2 regions of the Pedobacter sp. T50_32 genome follow, and region 2 is predicted to be linked to the other one. Evidence: riboswitches for the same ligand, from Rfam matches in the RefSeq annotation. Region 2 holds a riboswitch; the other holds the start of a gene.
What was found. A riboswitch is a leader RNA that binds a small molecule or an ion and turns the genes downstream of it on or off. The one in region 2 is predicted to bind cobalamin.

Region 1: linked by a shared signal. The riboswitch ahead of metE (5-methyltetrahydropteroyltriglutamate--homocysteine S-methyltransferase) and the one ahead of AC23ME_RS10710 (TonB-dependent receptor plug domain-containing protein) in region 2 are both predicted to bind cobalamin.

The regions. Positions count from the first base shown of each region.
Region 1 covers NZ_JBYFBY010000001.1:518,955-535,644, forward strand. Annotated here, with positions in the region: gene dusB (tRNA dihydrouridine synthase DusB) at 1-831, opposite strand, end outside; gene AC23ME_RS02220 (CPBP family glutamic-type intramembrane protease) at 886-1,839, shown strand; gene AC23ME_RS02225 (phosphatidate cytidylyltransferase) at 1,879-2,688, shown strand; gene AC23ME_RS02230 (hypothetical protein) at 3,052-3,390, shown strand; gene AC23ME_RS02235 (hypothetical protein) at 3,396-3,641, opposite strand; gene AC23ME_RS02240 (hypothetical protein) at 3,736-4,167, opposite strand; gene AC23ME_RS02245 (acyl-CoA thioesterase) at 4,226-4,612, opposite strand; gene metE (5-methyltetrahydropteroyltriglutamate--homocysteine S-methyltransferase) at 4,679-6,982, opposite strand; cobalamin riboswitch at 7,128-7,330, opposite strand; gene AC23ME_RS02255 (M14 family metallopeptidase) at 7,480-10,164, shown strand; gene AC23ME_RS02260 (DsbA family oxidoreductase) at 10,340-11,056, shown strand; gene AC23ME_RS02265 (carboxy terminal-processing peptidase) at 11,155-13,362, opposite strand; gene AC23ME_RS02270 (response regulator transcription factor) at 13,491-13,709, opposite strand; gene AC23ME_RS02275 (tetratricopeptide repeat protein) at 13,795-14,520, opposite strand; gene AC23ME_RS02280 (YbjQ family protein) at 14,753-15,076, shown strand; gene ffh (signal recognition particle protein) at 15,203-16,537, opposite strand.
Region 2 covers NZ_JBYFBY010000003.1:9,276-25,965, forward strand. Annotated here, with positions in the region: gene AC23ME_RS10690 (DUF1572 domain-containing protein) at 1-386, shown strand, start outside; gene AC23ME_RS10695 (hypothetical protein) at 500-865, shown strand; gene AC23ME_RS10700 (serine hydrolase) at 1,486-2,685, opposite strand; gene AC23ME_RS10705 (energy transducer TonB) at 2,920-3,930, opposite strand; cobalamin riboswitch at 4,043-4,232, shown strand; gene AC23ME_RS10710 (TonB-dependent receptor plug domain-containing protein) at 4,370-6,340, shown strand; gene AC23ME_RS10715 (YncE family protein) at 6,353-7,435, shown strand; gene AC23ME_RS10720 (DUF5074 domain-containing protein) at 7,458-8,582, shown strand; gene AC23ME_RS10725 (PKD domain-containing protein) at 8,643-9,770, shown strand; gene AC23ME_RS10730 (DUF5074 domain-containing protein) at 9,801-11,120, shown strand; gene AC23ME_RS10735 (DUF6580 family putative transport protein) at 11,155-11,733, shown strand; gene AC23ME_RS10740 (SIR2 family NAD-dependent protein deacylase) at 11,800-12,483, shown strand; gene AC23ME_RS10745 (autotransporter outer membrane beta-barrel domain-containing protein) at 12,578-13,198, opposite strand; gene AC23ME_RS10750 (YdeI/OmpD-associated family protein) at 13,235-13,897, opposite strand; gene AC23ME_RS10755 (RNA methyltransferase) at 13,982-14,512, opposite strand; gene AC23ME_RS10760 (galactokinase) at 14,572-15,729, opposite strand; gene AC23ME_RS10765 (aldose epimerase family protein) at 15,795-16,690, shown strand, end outside.

The DNA.
Region 1 (16,690 bases), on a different contig from region 2:
AGGTCCTTTCCATTCTACCGATTTAGTAAAGTGAGTTCGGCAAGCTTCTACACGTTCATCTAAAGTTGGTCCAGCTAAATGCTCGCCAGTTTCGAAAAAGTGTTTAACCTCCCTAAAAATCCATGGATAACCAATGGCAGCTCTACCAATCATCATTCCATCTACGCCGTATTCTAATCGCCAGTTGGCAGCTTTTTCTGGGCTATCGATATCGCCATTACCAAAAATTGGAATTTTAATACGTGGATTGCGTTTAATCTCTCTAATCAAAGTCCAATCGGCCTCGCCTTTGTACAATTGTGCTCTAGTTCTGCCGTGAATAGTTAATGCTTGTATACCGATGTCTTGTAGGCGTTCGGCAACTTCTTCAACGTTTTTAGTGTTATCGTCCCAGCCTAAACGTGTTTTTACCGTAACAGGAAGGTGGGTTGCTTTCACAACAGCTTCCGTCATTTTTACCATCTTGTCAATGTCTTGCAAAAGGGCAGATCCCGCACCTCTACAAGCTACATTTTTTACTGGGCAACCGTAGTTAATATCCATCAAATCGGGGCCAGCAAGCGTTGCGATTTCTGTAGCTTCACGCATACTTTCAATATCGCTCCCAAAAATTTGGATACCAATTGGCCTTTCGTACTCAAAAATATCAAGCTTTGCTCTACTTTTTGCCGCAGAGCGAATTAAGCCTTCCGAAGAAATAAACTCCGTGTACATCATGTCTGCTCCACCTTGCTTGCACACATAACGGAAAGGAGGATCGCTCACATCTTCCATCGGTGCCAATAACAAAGGGAACTCTCCCAAATCAATATTTCCTATCTTTACAGACATTTTTCTATCTTCAAAGCCAATTAAAACATTGCAAAGTTACACATAAAAATAAAAATGCTTCAAAGTAGCCCACACAAGCCCGAGAATAGCCCATTTGTACAAATGCTATTTTTAATGTTGTTCGCCATTGGCGGATTAATTGTTTTCGCAATTATTGGAATGGTCTTGGTTTTATTAACCAGTGGATTTGAAGGATTAAGAGCAGCGGCAATGGGCGACTCCAACCATGTATCCTCACTAAAAATCTTGGTAGTGGCGCAACAAATTGGCCTATTTTTAACCCCAGCTATTTTATTGGCTGTAATAGAACGGAAGAAATTAACCAACTTCTATGGTTTTGAAGCCCCAAAAGTTAATTGGTTATTATTAATTGCGGTGCTGTCTGTCTGCTGGATGCCAATTATGGGTTTGTCTATGGAATGGAACCAAAAGATGGTTTTCCCAGAGTTTTTGAAAGGCATAGAAAAGTGGATGAGGACGATGGAAGATTCTGCAGCTAAAACCACCGAAGCCATTTTAAAGATGAGCAACGTTGGAGATCTGTTGGTAAACCTTCTTGTAATTGCAGTAACTCCAGCCATTTGCGAAGAGCTTATTTTTAGAGGAGCCGTACAGCGTACCATCTTCCGTATCAAATCTAATCCACATGTGGCAATTTGGTTATCAGCAGCTATTTTTTCGGCAATACATTTTCAGTTTTACGGTTTCTTGCCACGCTTACTTTTAGGGGCCGCTTTTGGTTATGTTTACTATTTTACCGGAAGCATTTGGTATGCCGTTTTTGCACACTTTTTAAATAATGCGTTTGCCGTTTGCGTAGCGTATTATCTGCAAATGAACAATCAGCCCTACACCAATGCCGAAGATATTGATATGCCTTGGTACGGTTATTTAATTAGTGCGATATTAACCTTAGCTTTGTTCGTACAAATAAGTCAAAAGTTTAAAGTCAAAAGTGAAAAGTCCGATGATGAGCAGTTACAATCTGGAGTTCAAGATAACGCCTAATATGTCTCACATCTCAATATTCACATCTCAAATCTAATCATGAAAACCAGAGCAATTACCGCATTCTTTTTTACTATTGTGATGTTGGGTTCAATCTTTTTAGGGGCCTACACTTTTTCTGCTTTTTACTTGTTGCTGAGTTTGGTGGCCTTGTTAGAGTTTTACAAAATGGTAAAAATAGGAGGGATACGTCCGCACAGAAATATTGGTGTAGCAGTAGCTGCGCTGATATTTTTAACTACGGCTGGCTATCACTTTTTACAATTTGAACTTAAATATTTGTTGCTGATTATTCCTTTGGTTTTTGCGGTGTTTATCGCAGAGTTGTACAAGAAAAACAAAATTCCGTTTGCCAATATTTCTTACACATTCGTGGGATTTATTTATATCACTGTTCCCTTTTGTTTCTTCTACTCTTTAGGTTTTATCATCGATTTTAATACCTACAGTTTCCATTTTCCACTTGCTTTTTTACTGATGCTTTGGGCAAATGATACAGGAGCTTATCTGTTCGGAATGAAGTTAGGCAAGCGTAAACTTTTCGAAAGACATTCGCCTAAAAAATCGTGGGAAGGTTTCTTTGGAGGTGTTTTTACCAGCTTGGTGGTATCGGTTATTTTAGCCTATCAGTTTACAGAAGTAGAACCAATTGTTTGGGCTGGAATGGCAGCAATTATTTCTTGCTTTGGTACACTTGGCGATTTAGTAGAATCGATGTTGAAACGTAGTTTAGATGTGAAAGACTCAGGAAGCTTTTTGCCTGGTCACGGTGGTTTTCTAGATCGTTTTGATGGGTTGTTGATTGCAGCACCAATCGTTTACGTTTATTTGTATTTGTTGATTCATTAGCACAATGAAATTTGTTTTTTTTCTAACTTCCATACTATGCGCTTTGGGCTGTTCCTTAGATAGTATTAAACGAAGGAAGAAACAAAATCATTTTTAAATTCTGAGGTAGAAAAATTTGATAAATTATTAGAAGAAGCTATAATAGAACCCACAGCTGTAATCAATTTAGATACTACCAAAACCTCTTTTTTAGGATTTAAGATTGAAACAAGAATACTCAATGATAAGTTGGTTCTTCTTTTAAATGACGAAAAAATTGACTTCGCTAAATTGGAGACTTTAAATGAAGTTTGGGGAAAAAGGGATAGTTTAAACTTTGGTAACGCTATAAGTCAAATCAAATACTACAAGTATCACAACTTAATGTCTTTTCAATTTGAATATACTCCGTGTACTGGCTTGGGTTGTGGAGTAAATTATCAAATAATCTATAATTTAAAAACTAAGAAAGTCTTTCCTTTTGGAAGGTTTAGAACGGGATTTGATATGGATATTTATAGCTTCGAAAAAAATAAAACTCATTATTTAAGCAAATCTTTTACGGGTAGAAATGCTGAGCTGAGAGATACAATCACCTTTCAAATTTATCAGCTAGATGAAAATGACGGAAAATTCTTAGAAAAGTATTATGCAAAATATTTTTACCAAAATGAAGACTACGAAAAACCAGTTAAGTTCATCAAAAATTGGATAAAAGATTAGGTTAATTACTCGGTCCTTCCTCTTAGCTCTTCGTTAATTTTCTTCAACTGCGATGAAAATATAATCACTAACGGTAAAAATGCGATACCGGTAATGCTTAATGCACTAAAACCTTTTTTAATAGATAGAATTATGCCCGAAGTTGCCATGATAATCATTGAAGCGGCAATAAGTCCTACTGCAAGCTTCATGAGTTTTGCTTTTTTCTTTAATTCTTCTGTAGATAATTTGGTTAAATCTTCTTGTGCCATGTTGCTAAGCTAGTAAATAAATCAAAGCAATCAATTTTCTCTAATAGATTTATGAAAGAAAAGCCACGAATTGCTCGTGGCTTTAGCTGTTAGGTTAAGGTTTCTTTTGATCAACAAACTCAATTTGCTTGCTCAGCTTATTGATTTTTGCTTGTACTTTTTCAATATCCTTTTCAATTTTTTTCTCTTTCCTAGTACTTGCTTCCAATCTTCTGTTAGCTTTCTCTACATTCTTAAGGAGTTTGGCAGTTTCGGCGGCTTGTTTCGCGGTACTATTAGGGTTAGATGCAGAAAACTTGTCAGTTTTTTTGTTTGCTTCTGCATTTAAGCTCTGCACATTCTTTTTCAACTGCGCATTATTCGCTTTTTCTTTTTCTAAATCAATTCTTAATTGATTCCTTTTTGTACTTAATTCTAAGACCTCTTTTCTGGCTTCTAACTTTTGTAATTCAGGCGATTTGGTGGTAGCACATGAGGTTAACAAAAGACCAGCATATAGCAAGGCAGATAATATTACTTTTTTCATATTAGGTGTGTTTTAACCTAGATTTAAACAAAAACTAGACCAAAGGTGTGATAAAAGGTTATTTAATCACTGCCGTTGGCTTTTTGTTGGCATCCAGTGCTACAAAAGTAAAATCGCCGTGTATGGCCAATTCTCTACCTTCGGCGTACATCTGTTCAATGTAAATTTCTACGTTAACCTTTAAACTGGTATTGCCCACATGGGTAACTTTACCAATCAGTTCAACAAACGTTCCGCCGGGAATAGCTTTTTTAAAATCGATACGATCACTACTAACGGTTACCATCACCTGACGGCTAAATCTTGTAGCGGTAATAAAAGCAACTTCATCCATCATGTGCATTGCTGTACCACCAAAAAGGGTATCGTAGTGGTTGGTGGTATTTGGGAATACGGTTTTAAATATACTGGTTTTCGATGCAGCAATTCTTTCTTCTAGGGTCATCTTCAAAGATAGGTTAAAGACTTGCGAAGTTTCGAAAACTTCGCAAGTCTGGGTTAAAAAAATAGATTAATTATTTCTCATGGTTTTTGCTGCCTCCACCATTTCTATCAAGGCTTTCTTGGTTTCATCCCAGCCTCTCGTTTTTAGGCCACAATCTGGGTTTACCCAAAGCTGCTCCCTAGGAATAACCAAAGCTGCTTTTTTCAGCAAATTTACCATTTCGTCTTTGTTGGGAACTCGTGGCGAATGAATATCATAAACACCCGGACCAATCTCGTTTGGATATTTGAAATCGGCAAAGGCGTTTAGCAGTTCCATTTGCGAACGTGAAGTCTCAATGGTAATTACATCGGCATCCATTGCAGAAATGCTATCAATAATGTCATTAAATTCAGAATAGCACATATGCGTATGAATTTGAGTTTCGTCTTTTACGCCACTCGCAGAAATCCTGAAAGCTTTTACTGCCCAGTCTAAATAAGTTTTCCAATCCGCTTTGCGTAAAGGTAAACCTTCTCTTATGGCAGGCTCATCAATTTGGATGATCTTTATTCCAGCTTTTTCCAAATCAACCACTTCATCTCTTATGGCTAGCGCTATTTGATTACAAGTTTCTGAACGAGGCTGATCGTTGCGAACAAATGACCATTGCAGAATAGTTACTGGCCCTGTTAACATTCCTTTCATGTAATTTGATGTCAGAGATTGTGCGTAATTGGTCCATTTTAATGTCATCGCTTCTGGTCTGGTTACGTCGCCGTAGATGATAGGAGGTTTTACACAGCGAGAGCCGTAGCTTTGTACCCAACCGTTCTGAGAAAATGTAAATCCATTCAATTGCTCGCCAAAATATTCTACCATGTCATTGCGTTCAAACTCGCCATGCACCAAAACATCTAAGCCAATTTCTTCTTGCCAACGCACAGCTTTTTCAGTTTCGATAGCTATCAATTGGTCATATTGGGCCTGATTTAGGCTTCCTTTTTTCAATTTTGCCCTCCAGCTTCTCACCTCTGGCGTTTGCGGAAAAGAGCCAATGGTGGTTGTTGCAAAAGCAGGTAGATTTAAAGCATCCTGTTGTAGCTTACGTCGTTTTGTAAAACCATTTAAGCGTTCCGAGTCACTTTGTTTAATGTCATTTATTCTATTTTTTACTTCCACATTGTGGATTAAAGAAGAACTTTTACGACTTTCTTGTGCTGCTTTATTTTGTGCGAGTTCTGCTTTAACAGCAGTTGAGTTTTCTTCGTTTGCTAATCGTTTTAAGGTTGTTAACTCGCCAACTTTTTGTTTAGCAAAAGCCATCCATTGCTTTATTTCTGAAGTTAAAACGGCTTCATTTTTTTCTAATGTTAAATCGCATGGGCTATGCAGCAAAGAGCAAGAAGTGGCAATCCAAACGCGGTCTTTTCCTAAGGTTTTTACAGCACTATTAATGATAGATAGAGAATTTTCAAAATCGTTTTTCCAGATATTTCGTCCATCAATTACACCTAAGGAAAGTATTTTTTCTGTGGAGATTTTACTAAGTACTTCATCCAATTGTTGCGGCGCTCTCACTAAATCTATATGCAATATTTCTACAGGTAAAGCTGTGGCTAATTCCACATTATCTTGCAAAGCACCAAAATAGGTCGCCAATACAAACTTAAGCTCTGGAAAAGCCTTTTTTAATTGTTGATATGCTGATTGATAGGCCTGTTTTTCACTTTCAGATAAGTCTAAGACCAAAAACGGTTCATCAAATTGAACGTGTGTTGCACCTAAAGATTTCAACCTTGTTAAAATATCGATGTAAACTGGAAGCAGGTTTTTAATCAAATCAATTCTATGGAACCCAGCTTCTTTTTCTTTGCCTAAAAGGAGATAGCTAATCTGGCCAATCAATACGGGCTTGGTAATAATTCCTAACTGTTTCGCTTCATAAAACTCATCAATAATTTTGGTAGAAAAAAGGCTGAAAGATTGATTTTTGTAGAATTCGGGAACAATATAATGGTAATTGGTATCAAACCATTTCGTCATTTCCATGGCGATAATATCTAGCCCTTCTTTTTGATAACCTCTCGCCATTGCGAAATAAAGATCTAATTCGCAGTTATCTTGTTTTGTAGCTACTGGGTTGTAACGCTGCGGAATTGCACCAAACATTAAAGAATGGTCTAGCACTTGGTCGTAAAAAGAAAAATCGTTAGATGGAATAAAATCTACACCTAAGTTTTTCTGTAGCTCCCAGTTTTCCTTACGGATGTTTTTTCCCACCTGAAGTACATTTTTGTAACCAGTGGTGCCTGCCCAGTAGCTTTCGCAGGCCTTTTTCAATTCTCTTTGACTACCAATTCGCGGATAGCCTAAAATTTGAGTTTGCATTTTAAAAGGGTTTAAATGAAAAAATTTAAATCCCAACTCTAAGTAATGCCCTGAAATAATTTTTGTGGATAGGAATAGTTAAGCCATAGAGAAAATCTATACGCTAGCTAATCACACCTGACCCATTGTCTTATTTCGCGAAGACATTGTCAATTCGATTGTGGCAGGTCTCCTGACTTATCCCCAGTGCTACCGCCTTCCCATCTCGACCTAAGTCGTAACAGTGGCATTATGGTAACGCTGTTTTCCTAAAAGAAAAGGATTTACAGTTGCGCGACAGCTCATGATTTTCACATGATTCCCTATTAATTCCGATATTACTCGGAAACCATCATCGGTTTGATTTGAAATAAAGTTAAGAACTTACTGAGAGCGAAGTTATGCAATAGCACCGAGGAAATGAAACCTTATTCGCCGAGTGTAACAAATTTAATGAGGTCTTACATCGCTACTTTATCTGTCATATATTTGATATAACCTTCAAACAATAAAACAGTATGATAAAAAGATACTTAAAAAAGGGCGTTTGGATGTTCTTGTTGGCAACTAGTTTCAATGCCGTTGCGCAAGAAGTTCAATCTCCTAAATCGCATTTTGGATTTGATATTGGTGATAATTACCAATTGGCCAATTACACCCAAACCGAAGCTTACTTTAAAAAACTAGCCGCTAGCTCAAAACGAGTAAAGTTGGTTGATATTGGCAAAACCGAAGAGGGTAGAAGCCAGTATATGCTCATTGTGACTTCGCCAGAGAACCACAAAAATTTGGAGAAGTACAAGTCTATTTCGCAAAAATTAGCTAGAGCCGAAGGACTTTCTGAAAAAGATGCCAAAGATCTGGCTCAGCAAGGTAAAGCGGTAGTTTGGATTGATGGCGGCTTACACGCCAACGAAACCGTAGGAGCGCACCAACTCATTCAAACTGCTTATAATTTGATAAGTAGAACTGATGCGGAAACTACCAAGATTTTAGATGAGGTTATTATTTTGATGACGCATGCTAATCCAGATGGACAAGAATTGCAAACCAATTGGTACTTGAGAGAAGCAACGCCTGAGAAGAGATCTTTAGCGGGTTTACCAAGGATGTACCAAAAATATGCAGGTCACGATAACAATCGCGATTTCTTTATGCTGAATTTGAAGGAAACGCAGAACATGGGGCGTCAGTTGTTCATTGAGTGGAACCCGCAAATTATGTACAACCACCACCAATCTGGTCCTGCCGGAACAGTTGTGGCCGGGCCTCCATTCCGTGATCCACATAATTATGTCTTCGATCCAATTATTCTGACAAGTGTAGATGCAGTTGGTGCGGCAATGCACAACCGTTTAAACGTGGAAGACAAGCCCGGCTACACCCAGCGTAATGGTTCTGTTTTCTCTACTTGGTACAATGGTGGTTTAAGAACCACAACATACTTCCATAATATGGTGGGCTTGCTAACAGAAATTGTGGGTAGTCCAACACCAATGGAAATTCCTTTAGTACCATCGCGTTTGTTGCCAAATAGCGATTCTCCAAATCCGGTTACACCGCAAAAATGGTATTTCAAAAGCGCTATAGATTATTCAGTTTCGTTAAATTATGCGGTGCTGAATTACGCACAGCGTTACCACGATGAGTTGTTGTTCAACGTGTATAAAATGGGTAAAAACTCAATCGACAGAGGAAGTAAAGATACTTGGTCTTTCTCGCCTCAAAAGATAGAAGCCATTAATGCGGCGGCAAAGAAAGATAAATCTGATAACTCTGGTGCTTCGAGAAGAGGCATAGATCCGAAATTCTTCGATGAAGTAATGAAAGATCCTAAGTTGCGTGATGCTAGAGGTTATATTATTTCTGCAGATCAGCCAGATTTTACTACTGCAATTCGTTTCTTAAATGCATTGATTAGAACCGGTGTGGTGGTGCAAAAAGCAACCGCTGCATTTACGGTAGAAGGTAAAAAATATCCGGCAGGCTCTTATATCGTGAAAACAGACCAAGCTTTTAGACCACATGTGCTGGATATGTTTGAGCCGCAAGATCACCCGAATGATTTTAAGTATGAAGGTGGGCCTCCAACAGCACCCTATGATGCTGCAGGTTGGACTTTGGCTTATTTAATGAACGTGAAATTCGATCGTATCGTAAACGCTTTTGATGGACCTTTCCAAAAAACAACTTATGGCGAGTTATTAAAAGCTACGCCACAAGCTTTGCCTAGCGCTAGCGGTTATGCATTAAGTGCACAGGCTAATGAGAGCTATTTGGCGGTGAACGAATTATTAAAAGCAAAGGTAGAAGTATTGAGAAATCCTGCTGATGGTTCGTTTTATGTTCCTGCTTCGGCTGCGGCCAAAACTGCCTTAAACAAAGCAGAGCATAATTTTGGCATGAAAGTAACGGCGGCAAGCAAGCCAAAGGGAGCAGTGAAGGTTAAACCATCTCGTATCGCACTTTGGGACACTTACGGCGGCTCAATGCCATCAGGTTGGATCAGGTATATTATGGAGCAATACCATTATGATATTACGGTGGTTTATCCGCCAGATATTGATGCTGGAAAATTGAAAGACCAATATGATGTGTTAATTATGGTTGGTGGTTCTGTGCCTGCACTTACAGCTGATGGTGCAGGAAGAGGATTTAATCCGCCAGTAGTTGAAAACATTCCCGATGAATTTAAAGGCAGAGTGGGTAGAATGACGGCAGAAAAATCTGTTCCTCAATTGAAAGCTTTCTTAGAAAACGGCGGAAATATTGTAGCTATTGGTTCTGCAACAAACTTGGCAGCGCACTTAGGTTTGCCGGTTAAAAATGCCTTACTAACCGCTGATGGCAAACGTTTACCTAACGATAAGTACTATGTTCCAGGAAGTGTGTTGAGTGTGAAAACTGATGCTAAATTAGCGGCAAACTGGGGCTTAGATGAAAATACAGATGTGTATTTTGATAATAGTCCGGTATTTAAAATCACTGACGACAAGGCGAAAGTAAAGCCTTTGGCTTGGTTTGCTACAGACAAACCGTTACGCAGTGGTTGGGCATGGGGACAAGCTTATTTGAAAGATGGTGTAGCTGTATTCGAAGCAGATTATGGCAAAGGAAAGTTATACGCTTTCGGACCAGAAATTACTTTCAGATCGCAAACTCACGGTACATTTAAATGGCTGTTTAATCAGCTGTATAAATAAAGAAACTATATTAGTTTATAGTGTTTGATTTTAACGGGCAGTTCTAGTTTGGGCTGTCCGTTTTTTTCGCACACAATTTTTGTTGTCGTCATTGCGGGGGAACGTGCATATTTTACCTTCCTGAGACTAAGCTTTTTTAACAAGTGCCTACCTTCGTATTATTAAATAGAAAGAAATGAAAATAGAAATATGGTCTGATGTAATGTGTCCTTTTTGTTATATCGGTAAAAGACATTTAGAGCAGGCATTAACAGAACTTCCTTTTAAAGGTGAAGTTGAGATCAATTGGAAAAGCTATCAGTTAAACCCAGAATATAATAACGAAGGAGGTGAAAGTCTTTACGATTACCTTTCTAAAAATAAAGGGATAAGCTTAGAGCAAGCTAAGCAAATGACAACGCAGGTTTCGGCTATGGCAAATAATGTGGGCTTAAATTTAGATTTTGAGACCAGTATTCCAGCCAATTCATTCGATGCACATCGATTAATCCATTTCGCTGCTAGTAAAGGGAAACAAGACTTAGCGGAAGAGCAGTTATTTAAAGCTCATTTCGAACAAGGCAAAAACATTAGTGATAACCATGCGCTTTTAGAAATTGCTTCTTCTTTGGGTTTAGACGTGGAAGAGGCCAAATTTGTTTTAGAAAGCGATGCTTTTACAGAGGAAGTAAGATTTGATATTTATGAAAGTCAACAATTAGGGGTTAGGGGCGTTCCGTTTTTTGTGATGGACAGAAAATACGCACTATCGGGAGCACAGCCTGTAGATGCGTTTAAACAAGCAATTACGCAAAGCTATAATGAATGGAAGGTGGCGCAAGAAAATTCATCCTTAAAAAGCTTAAATACAACGAAGGATAATAGTTGTGATGAAAATGGTTGTGAGATTTAGAGACCGACGTTAATGATTCGTGCCTTGCAATGACGGCAGAATATAAACAAAAAAGGCGATTAGAATTTCTAATCGCCTTTTTTTATCTCTTGCTTCTATTATTTATTCAAAGGAGACAACTTATTTGTGTTTTTAGTCAGCTTCGAAGTTTCCGTTTGCTTCATGAAATCAACCATGATGTTCATGCTTTCATCCTCAATAAAATCAGAAGCCTCTTGTTTAGGTGTTTTTTCGCCTTTCTTAAGCGGTGCTAAACCTTTTTCTGCTCTCACCTGATTTAATCTCGCTAAAGATTTAGCTTCAAGCGCTTCGCGTTCTGCTTTTAATTTAGCTTCATTTAAAGTTACCGAAGTTTCGTTTTCTCTTTTCTTGCTTTCAGCGATATCCTCTTTCAGCATTTTATAATCTAACGATTTAGTCATTCTCTTTTCGTGAAGCTTAATCAAATTTGATTTTACCGCATTTAAATCATAAACCGTAGCATAAGCCGATGGATTTACCACATCGAAAGGTAAAGCAGATGGTTCTGTATCTTCTCCAATTTTATCTAAAGGATAAATTGAAGGGAAATTGATATCAGGAATTACACCTTTATGTTGTGTACTGTTACCGCTAACACGGTAAAACTTAGCCATCGTTAAGTTAATTTGGCCTAACTGAGGCACACCGTTTTTATCTACGATAGTTACTGTAGGCGAGTTAAGATCTTTCTTAGCTGCTTTTTTCTCGTCTTCGTTCTTTTTAAACAATGCAGCCAATTTTTGCAACATCGAAGAGTTCATTAAAGAGTTTAGATCGATAGAAGACTGTACAGTACCTTTTCCATAAGATTGGGTTCCCATTACAATGCCACGACCGTAATCCTGTATCGCACCAGCGAAAATTTCAGATGCTGAAGCACTTAATCGGTCAATCATTACACCTAGAGGACCATCCCAAGTAATTGCATTATCTTCATCTTTATAAACTTTTACGCTATTTCTGTAATCTTTAACCTGTACCACTGGGCCTTTGCCAATAAATAAACCAGAAAGTTCAATAGCTTCATTTAAAGAACCGCCACCGTTTGCTCTAAGGTCAACTACTATAGCATCAACCTTATCCATATTTTTAAGCGTATCGATCAATAAACGAACATCTCTTGTTGTGCTCTTATAATTTGGATCTCCAGCATTTGCTGCCTTAAAATCTGCATAAAAAGCAGGGATTTTGATTACACCAATTTTATAAGGTTTGCCATCGTTCTCCACAGTTTTCACAATCTTTTTCGCAGATTGCTCAGCTAAGATGATCTTCTCTCTCACCAAAGTAATAATTTGTGGTTTAGAAGAAAGTTCTTGTCCCGAAGGAATAACTTTTAAACGAACAGTAGTTCCTTTTGGACCTTTGATTTTAGAAACTGCGTTGTCAATTCTCCAACCGATGATATCCTCAAACTCACCATCGGTACCTTGTGCTACAGCAATAATTTTATCGCCAGCGTTAAGCTTTTTACTTTTAAAAGCAGGGCCTCCAGGCATTACAGAAGCAATTTTAGTTACTTCATTTTCAGATTGTAAAACAGCACCAATACCTTCCAACGAACGAGACATTTCTTGGTTAAAAGCCTCTGCATTACGTGGGTTAAAGTAGTTTGTATGCGGGTCAATGGCTTCGGTAAATGAATCCATCAAAATTTGAAATACATCCTGATTGTTGAATTTTGCTGCTTGCGATTTTAAGTTGGTATAACGCTTGGTTAGCGTTTCAATATTTTTTGCTTCATCTGTGCCCGCAATTTTAAGATTTACCAACTCATATTTCACACGCTTTTTCCAAATTTCATCTAGCTCAGCTTTGTTTTTTGTCCAAGGAAGTTTTTCCCTATCGTAAACATAGGTGTCATTTTGAGTGAAATCGTATTTGTTTTTAATCTGGGAAACAGAAAAATCTACACGCTCGTTATAGCGTTTCAAGTAAACATTAAAAATGTAGAACGGTGCACTAAGGTCACCAATTCTTAAATCGTCGTCCAAGCTGTGTCTATTAGCTTCAAATTCTTTGATATCACTTTCTAAAAAGTAATATTTCGAAGGGTCTAGGGCCTTAATATATCTATCAAAAATAACAGATGATATAGAATCATTCAGCTTTATCTTTTTGTAGTTATAATTCTCAATTAAACCCACCACTTCTTTGGCTACCAAACTTTGTTGTTCGTCTGGTTTTATGTTCGAAATACCATCTACCGGTTTTTGAGCCTTTGGAGAGGCTGTGCAGGCTAACACTGCAGCGGTAAAGGTAATGGCAAATATTCTTTTCAGCATTTCTCTAACTGTTTTAAAATCCATTCTTATAAAATCATTATCCAATATGATACCAATTTCTTAAATAAACAAAAAAGATACAGTTTTAGTCTGTATCTTTTTTGTAAAGATTGTAAAAAGAATGGAATCTATCTTACCAAATTATTTTTCATTGCTAAAACAACAAGCCCCACAATACTTTTCACCTTTGCTTTTTTAAAAATATTCTTACGATGTGTTTCTACCGTTCTCTTACTAATGTTTAAATGTGTAGCAATATCTTGGTTGCTATACTCTTGGGTAATTAAACGAATAATTTCTAATTCGCGAGCACTTAACAGCGCCGCAAGGTTTGTTTTAGGTTTCATGAGAGAGGTTTGTTTAGATGAAAATAGGAAAAGAAAAAACGAAGCTAATACCCAGAAATAGGTATTTTACTAAGGTTTAAACTATCTATCCCTTTTTTATAGCAGTTCTTTCAGCTATGATAGCTCTAGAGCTTTTGATTAGCTGATTGTACTGTACAGTATTGTTATTCTTTGAAAGAAGTTCGGCAGCATTTAGATCTTTAACAGCCAATTGGTAGTCTTTCTTTTTGATTTTAACGGATGCAATGCCCAAAACAGATTCGATGTAGGCATTGTTATCTTTAAGTTGTTGGGCTAAGATACCGTGTTGAGTATAAAACCAAAGTGATTGAGGCAATTTATTGGCAGCAAAATATATTTTGCCCAACTGTTGATAAGCTGACATTTGCCCTGCTTTATTACCAATTCTACTATAATTTTTTAACACTTGTTTTAAAACAATCTGCTCAGCTTCGTTGTAGTTAGAAAGCAGCACGTGAATGTTGCTTAAGCGAATCAACGTTGTGCCGTAACGGTTATATTTCTTGTCTTGTTTGTACTCTTTCGCAGCTTTGTTAAAAGTAACTATGGCAGCATCAAAATCTCCAAAACGTTCAAAACGCTCTGCATCTTCAAAAAACTCGTCGGCAGCGGTACGACTAGAATTGCCTAACACAGCCAAGTTAACAGATAATTGAGGTTGATGGTTTTGATCTGCATTTGGTCCAACAACGTTTTGTGCATTTGCAAAACCAACAGACAGCATTAAGAGCATCGAGAGTGCTGCGAGAGTTGAGCGTGTGAAGATCTCAAGTAGGTAGATTTTTTTCATCTATTTATATTTTCATTGGCTTGGAAACCGTCATGGCTTGGTTTAGGCATCAACATCCAAGACAATTCACTTTACAAAGATATAACTTTTTAAGTTACAATAGCTAAACACCTATTTTTCACACACTTTAGCTCTGTTAAGTTGCCATTTATAATTACATCTCGATGAAAATTTATGGTAATGATGTAACAAATCGTAATTCAAACCATCGAATCATAAAAAACTTAAAGCTATGTTAGTAACCACAACCAATAATGTAGAAGGCAAAAAAGTAGTTAAATACATTGGTCTTGTAACAGGAGAAACAATTATAGGGGCAAACTTTTTTAAAGACATCTTTGCCGGAATTAGAGATATTGTAGGCGGACGCTCAGGCTCGTATGAGCAGGTGTTGCGTGAAGCAAAAAACACCGCAGTTAGCGAAATGCAACAGTATGCTGCGGCAATGGGAGCAAATGCCATCATAGGTGTTGATTTAGATTATGAAACTGTAGGAAGCGGGGGCAGCATGTTAATGGTAACTGCTAGCGGAACTGCGGTTGTTTTAGAAGATTAAACCCCAACCCCTAAAGGGGCTTAGAGACCGAACATAAAAAAGCCCGAGACACTTAAACGATATCTCGGGCTTTATTTTTTGAGTTTTAATCCCGATGCTTCGGGTTTTCAATACATTTAACTTTTATTAGCGTTGCGGCATTTTTGGCATGTTGCGCATCATTTTTGCAGCCGCCGCCGGATTAGAGAACTGCTTCATTACCTTTCTCATATCCTCAAATTGCTTTAAAAGCTTAGTTACATCCTCAACCTTGTTGCCAGAACCTTTTGCAATTCTAACCCTACGGCTTTGTTGTATCATATCTGGATTTTCCTTTTCGTAAGGAGTCATCGACTGGATGATCGACTCAATACCCTTAAAAGCATCATCATCAATATCTACGTTTTTCATCATCTTTCCAACACCAGGTATCATGCCCATCAAATCTTTCATGTTACCCATTTTCTTGATTTGTTGGATCTGACCGTAGAAATCGTTGAAATCGAATTTATTTTTACGGATTTTCTTTTGAAGTTCGGCCGCTTCCTTCTCGTCAAACTGTTGCTGAGCACGCTCTACCAAGGAAACAACGTCACCCATGCCCAAAATACGAGAAGCCATCCTGTCTGGATAGAAAACATCCAAAGCTTCCATTTTCTCGCCAGTACCAATAAACTTAATTGGTTTATCAACTACCGATTTAATAGAAAGTGCCGCACCACCACGAGTATCACCATCTAATTTGGTTAATACTACACCCGTAAAATCTAAACGATCGTTAAATACTTTGGCTGTATTTACCGCATCCTGACCAGTCATCGAATCTACTACGAATAAAATCTCGTGTGGCTTAGTCTGTGCTTTAACCTCCGAAATCTCGTTCATCAAAGCCTCGTCAATAGACAAACGACCGGCAGTATCGACAATGATTACGTTATTGTTATTCTTTTTACCTTCAGCAATACCTTCCAAGGCAATTGCTACAGGATCTTTCGATTCTTTATTAGCGTAAACCGGTACACCAACTTGCTCGCCTAAAACCTGCAATTGGTCAACAGCCGCCGGACGGTAAACGTCGCCAGCAACCATTAACGGTTTTTTGCCTTTGCTCTTTAAGTGCAATGCCAATTTACCAGTGAAAGTAGTTTTACCAGCACCATTTAAACCAGCAATTAATATTACGGTTGGGTTATTTTTAAGATCTAACTCCGTTGCTTCACCACCCATTAAGGCAGAAAGCTCGTCGTTCATAATTTTGGTAAGCAATTGCCCTGGCGAAATGCTGGTCAATACGTTTGAGCCCAAAGCCTTTTCTTTCACCTGATCGGTAAAAGTTTTGGCGGTTTTATAATTTACGTCCGCATCAAGTAAAGCCTTTCTAATCTCTTTCATGGTCTCTGCCACGTTGATTTCGGTAATGCTTCCCTGTCCTTTTAGAACTTTAAACGCCCTGTCTAACTTATCCTGTAAATTTTCAAACATTGCTTGATAATTAAATTTTTAAGATTGCAAAGGTAAGGAAATTTACGATTTTATCCCGTACGTACGGAAACGATTTTAGATTTTTGAGCGCAAGCTGTTGCTTTAAGGTTTTTGAAAAGCAGTAATAGTTAAAATCGGTTTCAATAGTCCCGC
Region 2 (16,690 bases):
ATCAATTAGACGGTTTAGATTGGCAAATTGCAGTAAAACCTGTGCAGAATCTCAATACTATTGCCGTGCTGGCCCAGCATATCCATTATTATATTAAAGGAGTGAAAGAGGTGTTTGAAGGAGGTGAATTGACGATAAAGGATTATTTAAGTTTTTATTTTCCTCCTATTACTTCTCAAGAACAGTGGGGTAAATTTTTAACTACCTTTTGGAGAGACGCCGAAACATTTGCTGATTTAGTGGCTGATTTTTCGGAAGCTCGGTTGAGCGAATACTTTGTAGAAGAAAAATACAGTACTTATTTACGTAATGTAGATTCGATGATAGAACACAGCTATTATCATTTAGGACAGATTGTGTTAATAAAGAAGATGCTTTCTAATTAACAGTTTTCAGTTAACAATTTTCAATTGGAATTGCTAGTTCCTAATAATTTAACAATCCCAAACAATTTAACTGTTTTTCTTATTGTATAGGTACATTTTAACGAGATACAATCATGGAAAATCAGGAACAAGACAATAAAGCGAAATCAGCAGAAGCAGCACCAAAACCTACTGATGAGGTGCAATTAACGATAGAAACCGTTACACCCGATACACATCAATCGGTTCCGGAAACACCTGTAGATAGCGGGAAGATTGAAGAGAAAATGGAAGGTGCGAATGAGAATAAGGAAGTTAAAGAGGTTTTTAATGAGAAACATGCAGCCGATGTTGATGAAGAGGTTGTAGAAGATGATAAAAAGGAGAGCGGGGAGGATGATGCAGCGGGAGACGAAAAAGAACTCACTGAAGACGAACAAAAAGGTGATGATGATGGAGAAGGGGATATCAGGGATAGCATTGAAACTGTTGCACCGTAGTTTTACTTTTGTCTTGATACAAAAGTTGATAAACCTGAGCTTCAGCGAAAGTATGCTATTTCTTAATCTTACTTTTTTCATTTGATGTTTATGTCTTTAGTTGAATTCAAGAATGCTGCGCAGTTTGGCTTGAACCAAAAGTAACAAAAGTTCAAGGCGTGCATCTTTTCTCGGATAAAGCTACCAATATCCCGAAAGCGCAAGAAAAAGGCGTTTGCCATTCACACTGTCCCCGCTCACGCTGCTTTCTTGCTTGGTTGTGCTAGCTTTTAGTTTGTGCTACAGATATTTTGGTGCTTTCCCCTACGAAAACCTGCTAGGCCGGTCGTCGTTTTTGGGAATGGTCTTATTAGTTTTGCAGTTTCTTTACTACGTCGTCATCCCGACCTTGCGGAGGGATCTTTGAGCTTTATAAAGGTACCAATATCCCGATAGCGCAAGAAAAGGACGTTTTACCGATCCGGCTGCTTTTGGAGTGATACTGGTTGAAGATCATAGGCTGTGCACCATGTTATGTCCCCCTTTGGAGGGGGATTCAAGGGGGAGGAATTTAAGATTGTCTATGTTAATCCGCTTTACTTTCCTATATCGCAGCTAACAGTTAACCAACAATCAGCGCCTTATTTGTAACCCATCACATACTTACTCAAATCCGCTTGATGCGACTTTTTACGTTGCAATTCATGTTCATAAATGCTTTGCCCTAGGTTTTTCATGAAAGGATAACAAACGGTTTCGTATTCGTATTTACCATCGTTGTAAATACCGTCTTCATTACTTTGTACTACTGCAGTAAGGAAAAACTCAACGTTGTTTTTAAAATCTACGATGTAGGCATTATCGATAATGAAGCCGTAACTATCTCCGTATTTATTGAAACTGCGAATGCTTGGATCTATCACTGCATTCTTGTCCCTGCCGTAGAACAACATCTTTGCATAAGTTGGCCAAAATTCTTTCGCATCATATTTTGGGTAATCGCTCTCTGTAGGTAACTTGCTCATAAAGGTATAAATGAGTTTGTAATCTTCAGATGTTAGGTTGAAACGCTCTTTTGCAGCATACGCCTCAGGCATCATTAGACGCTTCATTAAAGATTGTTGATCTTTAATAGTGAAAACATTCTTGTTTTCGAAGCTGTAGGGTTTGTTTACCAATTGGTCTTTGCTATCCATATAACCTACACCTACAATAAGGTTACTCAATGCTAGCGGATAATTGTTGGCATCGTATTGTGCCGGTTTGCTGTAAACTAACTTCTCGCCATCGTAGAAACGGATAGGGTTAGTGTTCTTTTCACGTTCGCCGCTATCGCCTATGGCCAATCGGTTAAGGATACGACTTTCAGTCATGCTATATTTTTTCAGCTTCGCATTGATTTCTGCTCTGCCAATAAACTCAAATAAACGGTTGTAGGCATCATTATCACTGGTAAGCAGTACTTTTTTAATATAATGGGCTAAGGTTGGTTTGCCATCTGCCGAGCTTTCATCTTTGTTTACTGCGGTTTGTCCTTTAAAAGCAGTATCAGTAATCATTGTGCTTTGCGCCGTTAATCCAGGTACTTTCAGTTCATTCACTTTCTCTAACGCAAATATCACTGCAGCCAATTTTACTGTGCTGGCAGGATAGAAGTAATGTGTAGGATTAATGCGATAACTAAAAGTTTTAAAACTTGGCTTGTTATTTTTATCACGATTGACCTGCGTATACATCACTTGTATCTCGTTCTTGTTGGGATGGTTAAGGACGCCAGCAAAGAGTTCGGGTTTGCTTTCTAATAACTGCTTAATAAAAGTGGTGTCGGTTTGTTGAGCCATTGTTTTTGAGCTAATTAGTAGTAATAAACAAAGTAAAGTTTTTTGCATGATGGTTGGGTTGATGAGTAAAGATAGGGTTAGAATTATCAATGAAACAATAATCAATATCCAAATTTGACAATGACCATCAATATAAATACTAATGAACGATGAGGATTTTCCGATTATGAACTAATTTCTAAATTGCGAATAATCAATACACATTTTGGAAACATATCATTTTCACAATTAGGCTTAAGGCTTACAGTATTTCTCGATCAATGGAATAACGGCAGTACTTCCAAGTTCTTCAGCTTTAGCCCAATCTGAACATGCACCAGCTTTATCATCTAATACATATTTACAAATCCCTCTCTTGTATAACGATTCCGTATTTGTGTCAACTTTTTCTAGAGCTTTGTCTAATAGGCTAAGAGCCAATTTATAATCGTTATTTATATAGGCTGTATTTGCCTGTTGTAGTAAGAAAAAATCCCCAATATCACCAAAGTAACTTAATTTGCAATGTCTTATTACACTTACTGGTTTGCCATTTAAATAAGCCGGTGACCACATGTTTTCGGTTTTTTTGAATGCTTTTTCAAAAATCTCTTCAAACTTAGGTCCCAAACTTTTTAATGTTTTTATGCTATCAATTTTACCTTGTTTATTGATTATAAAGCTAACAAGATGATAACCCTCTTTCGGTTTCTTTTTGTTGGCAAGTTCATAAGAAAAGAAAGTATTTAAATCTGTTCCTGCAAACTTTGGATATAGCTTTTTACTAGTGTTATAAATGGTGTCGTTATTGTTGATAAGATGGATATCTTTTTTCCTTAAGGGAATACTATCCATAAATTTGCTTTCAGGAACAAATGTATATTTTAAAGCGTTCGGATTTTCATTATACGATTCATTACTTTCATGCATGATTAATCTGTTGGGAGTTAATTCCTGTATTTTGAACTTATTAACTGGATAGTCAGCTTTTGTACGGATGTACAGCATGTTGCCTACCAGATTGGCGACGGTTTCAGTTCCTTCACTTTCATAGTAACCAGACGTAAATAGAGCAGAGTTTTCTTTAAAAGTATATTTTGAATAAGTATATTTTACTATTTCTTTATCGGAAAGCTCTTCGCCATTTAGATAGGTTACATTAGTTTTAACCCATGTACCTAATAATTTTGTTGGGTCTATATCTGGTATCTGAGCGATTGATAAAATATTGCAAAGCAATAAAATGACAAAAAAGAGATAACGCATAATCTAGCTATTTATATAACAGGTTATCGAAGTTAAAAAAATGATTTGTTTTGAGAAAATTTCTAATTTAACATCAACCAATTAAACAGTTAAACAATTAACCAAAAAACACTACCTTTGCATCGCTTTTGGTTCTTGTTGGTTACGCTTCAAGATTAAAAGGGAATACAGTGTAAATCTGTAACTGTCCCGCAGCTGTAAGCTCTATAACTGTTTCGCTATTCTAAGCCACTTTCTAACTCAGAAGGGAAGGCGGCAAACAGGGAGTAAGTCAGAAGACCTGCCTTAGCATATTAAAATTCATAGCTTTCGGGGATTGAAGCTAGGAGTGATGCCAGTATTTTACTTGCTCCTTAATTTCTGCTTGCTGTGGGTACTAACTCACAAAATGGTAAAAGACAAAATAGCCGAGAGGCGCCTTGTTTATGTTTGTTGCTTTATGGCAATGTTTGCCTGCTTTTGTCCAATTTGGAGCTATGCGCAGGTAGATACGACCAATACGCAACAGCTAAACGAAGTACGTATCAACGCTAAAAAAAACAACTTCATTTTAAATTCACCTACACCAGTACAAATTGTTGCTGGCGAGGAGTTAAAACGTATCAATAGCTTGTCAGTTGCCGATGCAGTGCGTTATTTTTCTGGGGTACAATTAAAAGATTATGGAGGTGTTGGCGGATTAAAAACCATCAACGTACGTGGTATGGGTAGCAACCATACTGCTGTATTTTACAACGGCGTACAGTTGGCAAATGCACAAAATGGACAGGTAGATTTAGGAAGATTCTCGTTAGAAAATATGGAGGAGATTTCACTCTATAGTGGTCAAAATAGCAATTTATTGCAACCTGCGAGAGCTTATGCATCGGCAAGTTTACTTTACCTAAAAACCATGGCACCCAAATTTGAAGGCGATGAAAAACATCAGTTTAAGGTTGGTTTAAAAGGTGGCTCGTTTGCTTTCATCAACCCCGTTTTAAACTATAATTATCGCATTGCGGAACGAACTTTTCTAAATATAAATGGAGAGTTGCTTAACTCCAACGGCAAATACAAATATCGCTATACAAACCAAGTTTACGACACCACAGTAGTGAGACATGATGCCGATATTTTTGCAAAAAGAGCAGAAGCTAGTGTACATCATTTGTTTAGGGATAGTGCAAAAATGCAAGTTAATTTGTACAACTATAACAGTAACAGAGGTATCCCAGGGGCAATTGTTGCCAACAAATTTAGGTTTAATCAACGCCAGTGGGATGATAATTTCTTTGTACAAACCAGCTATCAGACAGCCGCCAATAAAAGATATCAGCTTTTGTTAAATGCCAAATATGCATACGATTACACCAGATACATAGATCCAGAATTTAATATTCCTGTAGGTTTAGATAATCGCTATGCAAACCAAGAACTTTACTTCTCGCTAGCTAATCAATACCATATTAACTCATTCTGGCAAGCTTCTTTGTCGAGCGATTATGCCAGACAAGATTTAGATGCCAATTTGGACGGATTTTCTTATCCGACAAGAGACACTTGGCTGGTGGCATTAGCGAGTGAATGGCATTGGCAGCGTTTTAAACTACAGGCAAATGTGTTGCGCACTTATGTAAATGACAGGGTGCAAACGAATATTCCGGCGGGTAAAAAAACTGAATATACGCCAACGGTATTGGTTTCTTGGCAGCCTTTAGCTACATCAGAACTGCGTTTAAGGGCTTTTTATAAATCCATATTTAGGATGCCAACTTTTAACGACCTGTACTACACCTTAATTGGCAATGCCTTTTTAGTACCAGAATACACAAAACAATACGATATCGGTTTTACCTACAGCAAAAACTTTAGCGGCACCTATTTAAAAGGAATTGCTTTGCAAAGCGATGTTTATTATAACCAAGTAACTGATAAAATTGTAGCGATACCGTCACGAAATTTGTTTAGATGGAGCATGACAAACTTAGATGAAGTTGAAATTAAAGGATTGGAGGTTAACTTGCAGACATTCTGGACGTTTAACCAAGTTTCGGCAGCATTAAAAATGAACTATGCGTATGAACAAGCTTTAGATGCAACCCAAGGCGGAACTGCTTATCGTCAACAAATTCCGTACATACCGCTACATAGTGGCTCGGCTACGGCAAATGCGAATTATAAAACTTGGGGAGCTAATTATAGTTTTATCTATACTGGCGAGCGATATAACCAAAGAGCAAATACACCAGCTAATTATGTAGAGCCTTGGTATACGCACGATATTGCTTTTCATAAAACTTTCGGCAATAAAAAGGTGAATTATCGTGCATCGGCAGAAATAAATAATGTGCTTAATCAGTATTACGATGTGGTGTTGAATTACCCGATGCCGGGCAGAAACTATAGATTTTCGATATATGCAAATTTTTAAAATACACATACAATGAATAGAACTTTACGTAAAACGGGTATTTTGGTTTTGTTGGCGGCTTCGCTTTTCTCTTGTAGAAAAGATAAGGTAGCGCCAGAGCCAGAGGAAATAGCGGCAGTTAGTGGGCTTTTTGTACTTAACGAAGGCAATTGGGGATCGAACAAGTGCGATTTAGACTTTTATGATTTTAGCAGTGGTATCTATAAAAGAGATATTTATAAGGCTGCTAACCCAGAGGTAACTTTAGGTTTAGGCGATACTGGTAACGACGTAAAAGCTTACGGATCTCGTTTGTACATCGTAGTAAATGGCTCTAATAAGTTAGAAGTAGTAAACGTAAAAACTGCAAAGAGAATTGGGCAGGTAGATATTCCGAATTGTAGAAATATCGCTTTCTACAAGAACAAAGCTTATGTTACTTCTTATAATGGTTATGTAGCGGTAATTGACACAGCTGCCTTAACTATAGGTACACAAATAAACGTAGGCAGGCAACCAGAAGAATTGGTAGTAGTTGGAGAAAAGCTATATGTAGCTAACTCGGGTGGCTATACATCAACAAATTATGATAGAACGGTTTCGGTAATTGATTTAAATACTGGTACTAAAACCAAAGATATAGATGTGGCTATTAACCTGCATCGTTTAAAAGCAGATAACTATGGTGATTTGTATGTGAGTTCTCGTGGAGATTATGATAAAATTGGTTCTAACCTATACGTGATAGATACCAAAACAGATGCCGTTAAAAAGAAGTTTGATATAGCTGCTAGCAACTTTGCAATTCATAAAGATATTGCCTACGTATACAGTGCCGAGTGGAGTAATAGCACAGGTAGTTATGTTATTACCTACAACAAAATTAATGTAAAAGATGAAGTTGTACTGCCAGGAAGTTTCATTACTGATGGCACACAAACTAGTATCATGATGCCTTACGCGATAGCTGTAGATCCAGCGTCTGAAGATATCTACGTAACCGATGCCAAAGATTATGTAACCCCAGGGAAATTGCATTGCTATTCGTCTTCTGGAAAGTTAAAATGGTCGGTTACTACGGGAGATATACCTGGACACATGGTTTTTGTTAAATAAGTAGAATAAAAAATAGATGAATATGAATAAGATGAATTACTTGAAGCTTAATTTCTTCGCATTATTAACTTTTGCTGTAACGCTTGGTGCTTGTAAAAAAGATAGAACGGAGAGGGATTACGAAAAGGAAGTTGTAACGAAAGGTATCTACATGCTAAACGAAGGTACTATGGGAAATAACAATAGCAGTATCACTTATTATGATATTGATAAAAAGACAGTAGTGGCAGATTTTTATCAACAAGTAAATGGCAGTAGGTTAGGAGAAACAGCAAACGACCTGCAAGTTTATGGCAGTAAATTGTATTGCGTTGTGGCAGGTATAGGCGGAAAGGCTCAATCTTTTGTAGATGTAATGGATGTAAATACTGGAAAATCTATCAAAAGAATACCTTTTAATACCGCAAATGATGGTTTCTTGCCACGTCATATTGCATTTTATAGAAATAAAGCATACGTGTCTAGATATGACGGAGTAATTAGTCGTATTGATACTGCTAGTTTAACAATAGATGCAGATTTACAATTAAAAAATGGGAACGATAATGCTGCCGGGTTAGAAGGTTTAGGCGTAGCCAATGGTAAATTATATGTTGCTGGTTCAGATTATTATTTGTCTAGTCACAGTTTGAAAGACAAAGTTGTAGTAATTGATTTGGCAACATTCACTAAAACTAAAGATATTACGGTTAATTACAATCCTCAGCAAATTGCTGTTACAGCAACTGGCGAACTGTTCGTGAACTCTTGGGGTAATTACGTCAATATTTTACCTGCTTTACAGAAAATTAACAGTACAACTGATGTAGTTGCACAAACTGAAAGTGCTGATCTGGGAACATTTAAGATTGTTGGCGATCAGGCTTGGGCTACACAAGATGTATATAGTGATAAACCAAAAGTAACAGCTATCAATATTGCTACTGGAAAAATGGGCGCTGCACTTGTTACCGATGGCACTTCGATCGGAACTCCTTATGGTATAAGCATCAATTCACTTGATCAGAGTGTAGCAGTTGCAGATAGCAAAACAAGTAAAGCTTTTGTATTTGGTAAGGACGGGAAAGTTAAGTATAGCTTCGCAACAGGTGCTTTTCCAAAGGCGGCGGCTTTTACTTATCGCACCAGATTTATCTCAAATGATTAGTCAGTAAATAGCTATTCAAATATCCATCAATAAATATATTAACAATCCAATATTACATAAATGAAAAAGTACCTTTTACTTCCGTTATTACTCGTAACCCTATTATTTTCTTGTGGTAAAGATAAGCAAGAACTGTTTCCAGATTTGAAGATGGAAGTGACCGATAAAGCTTTAACCGTTGCAGTGAATACCGAAAAGAAATTTGCGGTAAATATCCCCAATGGAAAAACTTTAAACAACGAGTGGACTTTAGATAACGCTGTAGTGAGCAAAGAAACGAGCTACACTTTTAAACCTACGCTTGCAGGCGATTACACTTTAGTTTACAAAGGCAGTAACGATTTAGGTAGTTTCTCATACACTTATCAAATCAATGTGCCTGTGCCAGTAAATGAGCCAGGAGCAAATAGTAGTAAATATATCAGCAGAGTTTTCGAATACTTGCCAGCACCAGGACAGCATATCAATCAACCTACAGTTGGTTCGCCAGAGCAAGCTCAAAAATTGGTTGGTGGTACATCAAACTCTGTTTCTTTAGGTGGTTTTGGTGGTTACATTATCTTCGGTTTCGATCACTCTGTGAAAAACCAAGAAGGTTACGATTTAGGTATTTATGGTAACCCAACCGGACCAAGTAACGCTTCTGCAGAACATGGTATTGTAATGGTTAGTCAAGATAAAAATGGTAACGGTTTACCAGATGATGAATGGTATGAATTAGCAGGTAGCGAATATAGTAAGGCAACTACCATTAAAAATTACGAAATTACTTACACCAACCCTAAAGCTTCAACAAATGTAGCTTGGACTGATAATCAAGGCCAGTCTGGGGAAGTAATCAACATCTCGAGAGGTGCTAGAAACTATTATCCTTTGTTCGCAGCTAACCAAGATAGAATTACGTTGAAAGGTACTTTGTTGCCATCTACCAGTTTAAGCACCACAGGATTAATTATTAATAGACCTTTTGAATGGGGATATACTGATAGTTACTCTACAGGAGATGATTTCGCTAAAAATGGCTACAACAGTTTTGATATCTCTTGGGCAGTAGATAAAGACGGTAAAAAAGTGACGTTGAAGACAGTAGACTTCATTAAAGTTTATACTGCACAGAATATTAATGCAGGTATTCTAGGTGAAATCTCAACAGATATTAGAGGTGCTGTAGATTTAGGTATAAAGTAGTTTCAAAAAGAGGTTAAATTAAAATTATAAATGTTAAACACACAAAGATTGAAAAGACAGTTGATGTTACTTGGCTTAGTTGCGCTAAGTCTTGGAGCATGTAAGAAAAATAATATTGAAAATGCGGACAAGCTCGTCTTTGCCGAAATTAACAATGCTACATCGACCATAAAAACCGATGAAACTATTATTTTAAACCCGAAAGTAATTGGACCTTCGGCCGCTTATGAGTGGAAAGAAAATGACAAGGTGGTTAGCACAACTGCGGCTTATGTTTTCCAAAGGGATACACCCGGTGATTATGTAATTAACTTAAATGTAAGTAATTCGTCTAGCACAAATTCTATTACTTATAAAATTAAGGTGGTAGGCAAATACACTAATGGAATTCTCTTAATAAATGGTACAGATTTGAATGGAACTGGAGGCGGTAACATATCGTTCTTAGATGAAAATGAAAATTTAAAACTAGACGTTTTTTCAAAAGAAAACAATGGTGTAAAACTGTCTTCATCTGTAATGGGGTCATTTAGATATGGCAATGAACTATTTCTAAGTTCTACGAGTAGTCCATTTATTCAGTCTGTTAGTGATGAAACGCTAAAATTGAATAGTACAATTACAACATCGGGTATTACTGGTGTTACTTACTTTGCTACAGTTGATGGAAAAACAGGTTTTGTAAACAGCGGCACCAGAAGGAAGCTTGGTTTTTATGCTGTAGATTTAACAGCGAAAACTATAAGTTCCACAGCGCTTACTGGCACAACAGATGCTACTTTGTTACCTATCACAACTGTTAATGGGAAGTATTTAACACCCTCATTAAAAACTTTGGTGAAGGTAGAGAACGGTGCAGCTCAAACTTTGTTTACTTATGCCGAGAATGTTGCTGGTGTAGTAAAAACCTCAAACAAACAAGTTTGGGTAGGAGTGGCAAAGGGGGCTAGTCCAAACGCTAAGTTGATAAGATTAGATGAGAACTTTGTTGTGCAGGAAACTGTAGATTTAGGCAATACTTTTTTGTTGCCTCCAAATGGAATTCTAACTGCTTCTGGTGCCGATGAATTTATTTACTGGCAAGAAACATCGACTGGAGATTTTTGTCGATTTAATACCACAACAAAAGCAGCAGAAAAATTTGTGAGCCCTTCGGTAGATGGGTTAGTTTTTGCAACTGCTTGGAAGGTAAGCCCTAAAACAGGCGAGTTATTCCTGGCCGACAGTCCTGGGTTATTTGGCTTGGGCGATGCTTTTAGTGATTTATATATCTATGGTAAAGATAAAAAGCTGAGGAAGAAAATTGCAAAGGCAGGTTATCAGATTGTAGATGTTGTGTTTCCTAAGTAGTTTTTACTAACTTTGTATCTCAATTAGTAGAAAAATGGAAAGAAAATCAAACGCTAGACTTTTAGTATTACTAACATTTATTGCTGTTGTAATAGCTTTAAGAATGGTAGCGCCACTTTCGTCAGATTTTAGCATGCTTGCAAATTTTACAGGAATTGGTGCAGTAGCTATTTTTAGCGGTAGTTATTTCAGGAACAAATTTGCAGCTTACCTTTTGCCAATGTTGGTATTGCTATTAAGCGATTTAGGTTTGGCTGTGGTAATGGGTAAAAGTTGGGCGTTTTATACAGGCTGGTACTATACTTACATCGCATTTGCTTTAATGGTATTGGTAGGGCAGCTTTTAGTAAAGAAAGTAACCATTGGTAATGTGTTTGCAGCGAGTTTGGTTGGCGTTTTTATCCACTGGATAATTTCTGATTTCGGTGTTTGGTATGGCTCAACATTCTATCCTCAAACCCTTGGAGGTTTCTGGGCTTGTTTAGTTGCAGCAATTCCTTTCGAGCTTAAATTCCTTTATGGCACCCTAATTTATGGTGTGATCATGTTCGTAGGTTTCGAAGCATTAAAATCTAAATTCCCATCGCTAAAATATAGTTCAGCGATAGCGTAATTATAAAATATAAATTGAAGCCCTTTTGTAGCAATGCAAAAGGGCTTTTTTTATTAGTTTTATTTAATGAAGAAGAAAATTGTGGTTTTAACGGGAGCGGGCATTAGCGCAGAAAGTGGCTTGAAAACATTTAGAGATGCCGATGGTTTATGGGAAGGCTATAACGTAATGGATGTGGCTACTCCGGAAGCTTGGTATCGAGACCCAGCCTTAGTGCAGCAGTTTTACAACGAACGAAGAGTGCAGGTAAACGCAGCGCAACCTAATGCAGCGCACATCGCATTAGCCGAATTGGAGCAACAGTATGATGTTTCCATCATTACACAAAACATTGATGATTTGCACGAACGAGCAGGTTCTACAAATGTTACGCACTTACACGGTGTAATCACTTATGCACAATCTTCCAAAAAAGCTTCCTTAGTTTACCCCATCAAGGGGGACGAAATTAAGATGGGCGAGTTGTGCGATTTGGGTTCGCAACTGCGTCCACATGTGGTATGGTTTGGCGAAGCAGTACCAATGATTGAAAAAGCTGCTGAAATTTGTGCACAGGCAGATATTTTTGTGCTCATCGGAACTTCGTTAGCAGTTTATCCAGCCGCAGGTTTGATTGATTACGTACCTCACCAAGTTCCCAAATATATCATCGACCCTAAAATACCACCAGTTGCTGGGTTAGCAAATGTGATTAAGATTGAGCAAAGTGCAACAGCAGGATTGAAGGAATTAAGTTTACTTTTGAATTGACCTATACAATTGTGTCAGACTGAGCTTGTCGAAGCCTTAATTAGTATTGCAAACACTTCGATAAACTCAGTGTGACAAGCTTTGTGCTTTGACGTTATTTATTAAACAACTTGCTTAAATTTGGCTTAATACCAAACGTTAGCGGCATAGTAGTAAAGTTTCTATCTTGTATTTTTTGAAAGCCATTCATGTAACTTACCTCTGTAAAGATTGACAGTCCACCTAAGCTATATTCAACGCCAGCGCCACCTTCTAACATTGGCATAAAATGACTTTCGTTACTTAGGTTAACTTGTAATGTGGTATTATTTACATTAGCCTTTGGTGTAAGAATATAACCACCGCCACCACCAGCAAAGCCATAAAAAGCAAAATTACCCACCATTTTTCGGTAACCTAAAGCTACGTTAAGTAAATAGGTTGTAGCTCTGCCGTTTTGGGCCGTGTAGGTAAAATCTTCATCTGGTCGGGCAGCATTATAGGTAAAGGCATGCAAGCTAAATTTGGGATACAAGAACAAACCTCCGTTGCCTAATCCTAAGTTTAAACCTAAAGTTGTAGATATTTTCGGACCGAATATATCTGCTGCATCGCCAACTGGAATAGAGGTACCCACACCACTTACGGTATAAAGTTTATCTGTGCGGGTCTGCGCTTTAGCAACTGAAAAACTAATTAGTAGGATTGCGATGATAAAGGTGAAGTGTCTGCTCATAACTAACAAACAGCAGCTTACACCATTTGTTTTGAGCTATTTTTCTGACGGATTTTTTTTGCTGGCCAATAACTTCTCAATCATTTTGGCAATTCTGTCTGTTCTGGTTTTTTCTTGTTTAGCAGTTACAATCCACAAGACATATTCTTTACGGTGCGAATAGGCCAATTGCTCATAAAAGGCTAAAGCAGTAGGGTTTTTCGATAATGTTTCTTTTAAATCTTCCGGAAGGTTTACGATTTTATTAGCTACATCAATGTATTTACCGTATTCATTGTTAGCGATTTCGGCATTGCCTACACCAGATTTCTTCTGACTGCTTGCTGTTTTAATTCGTAGTCCCGTCCATATTTCGTTTACAGCAGCAGAGCCGCAAGGAGCGAGGTTGTATTTAGCTAAATCACTCCAAGATTGCATTAAGTTCAAATCAGCAGCTAAGGGAGTTTTTGCTTTGGGGTAGAAAATCCAAGCAATGGTTTTATCACCAATAGATTTGTGGATAGCTTCCAAAGCAGCAAACATATCAGCTTTTGTAATAGCGAAAACCAAGTAAGTATCGCTATTCTTTTCGGTTTGATAGCTAAAATTTACATCCGAAGGAATTTCTCCAAATATCGCAGCTGCATTTTCTGGTGCATTAACCACACTTACTTTAAAGCCATGTTTAATCTGCAGTTTCTTTAAAAATTGATTTTCCATTTGCTTTTTTTGTTTGCCACAGATGCACAGATATTTAATAAATACGCTATTTGAATATTTTATCTGTGCATCTGTGGCTAAGGTCTATAACTTCAATTTAGCAAAGAAATCCCACAAAACAATACCTGCGGATATCACAATATTAAAAGAATGCTTAGTGCCAAACTGCGGAATTTCAATGCATTTATCAATCTTTTCCATCGCCTCATCACTTACACCATTTACTTCGTTGCCAAATATCAAAACGTACTTCTCGTCTAAAGTTGGCTTGTTTACATTCAGCATTACACTGTTTTGCGCTTGCTCTATCGCAATAATTTGATAACCCAACTTGCGGTACTTTTCAATAGCAATCAAAGTATCATCAATGTGTTCCCATTCTACAGACTGCGTAGCACCTAAAGCAGTTTTTTCAATTTCACGGTGTGGCGGTTGTGCCGTAATGCCACAAAGAACCACTTTTTCGACAGAAAAACCATCAGCAGTTCTAAATACAGAACCAACATTGTGCATGCTACGTACATTATCTAGCATAATCACAATCGGAAGTTTTTCCTGCGCTTTGAAACCCTCTATATCAACTCTGTTGAGTTCGTCTAATTTTAATTTTTTCATATTTAATGTTCAAAATTTGTAAGGTTGGAACGTTGAAATGTTGTGCCAACTGTTTACTTTTAACTGCCAACTGCTCTAGGTCCATCGCCAATATCTTGTACATAAATAGTAGCGTGGTAACCAATTTTGTTAAAATAATCTTCTGATAAATGCTTTGCAAAATCTTCTTCATATCCCTTTTTAAGCAAAGCGATTGCACAACCGCCAAAGCCAGCGCCAGTCATACGGGCACCAATTACGTTAGGGTATGTCGCACAAAAATCTACGATAGTATCCAGTTCAACGCCACTCACTTCATATAATTCCCTCAACGATTGGTGCGATGCATACATCAGCCTACCAAATTCTTCTAAATTTCCATCATTTAAAACCTTCGCAGCCGCATGTACTCGGTCATTTTCTTTTACCACGTGAGTTGCACGTTTCAGCACAGTTTCATCAGTAATTAAATGGCTGTGCAACGCAAACTTTTGAGCATTTAAATCACATAAATAATTAATGTTGATTTCCTGTTGCAATGCAGAAACTGCCTGCTGACATTCTTCTACACGTTCATTATACTTAGAGTCTGCAAGCTCGCGGTGTTTGTTGGTATTGATGATGGCCAGCGAATAATCACCTAAATTACAATCCACCATTTTGTGCTTTAAAGTGCCACAATTCAGGATAATCGCTTTGCCTTTTTCTCCAAAAGCAATAGCAAATTGGTCCATAATACCAGAGTTTACGCCAATAAAATTATTCTCAACTCGTTTAGAGAGCTTAACTAACGAAAGTTTATCAAGCCCTAATTGGAAATAATCATTTAAAGCAAAAGCAGTAAGTACTTCAATTGAAGCAGACGAAGATAAGCCTGAACCTATCGGGATATTTCCATAGTAAAATAAATCGAGCCCTGTGCATTGCCAATCATCATTTTGTAACTCATTAATCACTCCTAATGGATAATTGTACCATTCTTTTCCTGTTTTTTCAAATTGATGTTGAACAGGGATTTCTGCATAATCGTTAAAATTTGCACTTGCAAACCGAATTACGCCGTCATTATTAGGTGCAAAGTATAGCCAAGTGCCCGAAGTTATAGCACAAGGCATCACTAAACCACCGTTGTAATCAATATGCTCACCAATCAAGTTCACGCGTCCTGGTGCAAAGTAACTCACTTGGTGCGCTCTGCCATATTTTTGTTGAAATAATTCGCTTATTTGGTTTTCCATGTAAGATGAATGCTGATATTTACTATTATTGTATGCTGTTAAAAAGAAGGCCTAAGATAAGAATAATGAAAGCAAACCAAATACCTACAGGCATAATTGTAGACCAAAAAGAAGTGATTGCAGTTGAACTGAGCAATAGCAAAGGCACTTATGTAAAGTTGTTTAACTATGGTACCATCATCAATAAATTTATAGTTAAAAATGCCAAAGGAGATGCCCAAGATATTGTTTTAGGTTTTGATGATTTTGAAGGATATATCAGCGAGGATTACTTAGCAAATTATCCGTACTTCGGTACTATTGTAGGTAGGTACGCCAATAGAATTAAAAACGGTGAGTTTGAGGTGGATGGTGTAAGTTATCAGTTGCCACAAAACGCAGGAAAGGATTGTTTACATGGTGGTATCAATGGTTTTGATAAGAAAGTTTGGGATGTTATTGAGCTAACGCAAGAGCCAAATCCGTCGGTTACTTTTCATTATTACAGCGAAGATGGGGAAGAAGGTTTCCCAGGAGATTTGGCAGTGCAGTTAAGATTTACGTTAACCGAAAACAACGAACTGATTTTAACTTATCAGGCAGATACAGACGAAGCAACGGCAATTAATTTAACGCACCATAGTTATTTCAATTTATCGGACACAGCAACTGATATCAGGTCGCATCACCATCAAATGAATGCTTCTAATTGGTTAGAGCAAGATGATAATTATGTGGTGACGGGTAAGCTTATTCCAGTAGAGGGTACGCACCACGATTTTAGAAAGGGGAAGGTGATTAGCGAAGGTTGGGATGAAGTAAACGGTTACGACCAAACTTATGTTTTAGATAAAAATTATGGTGATTTAACTTTAGCCAGTAAGACTTCAGATAAGGAAAGTGGTTTGACCTTATCAGTTTATACCACAGAACCTGTAGCGCATTTATATACTGCAAAATATACTGACGTGAAAAATGGCAA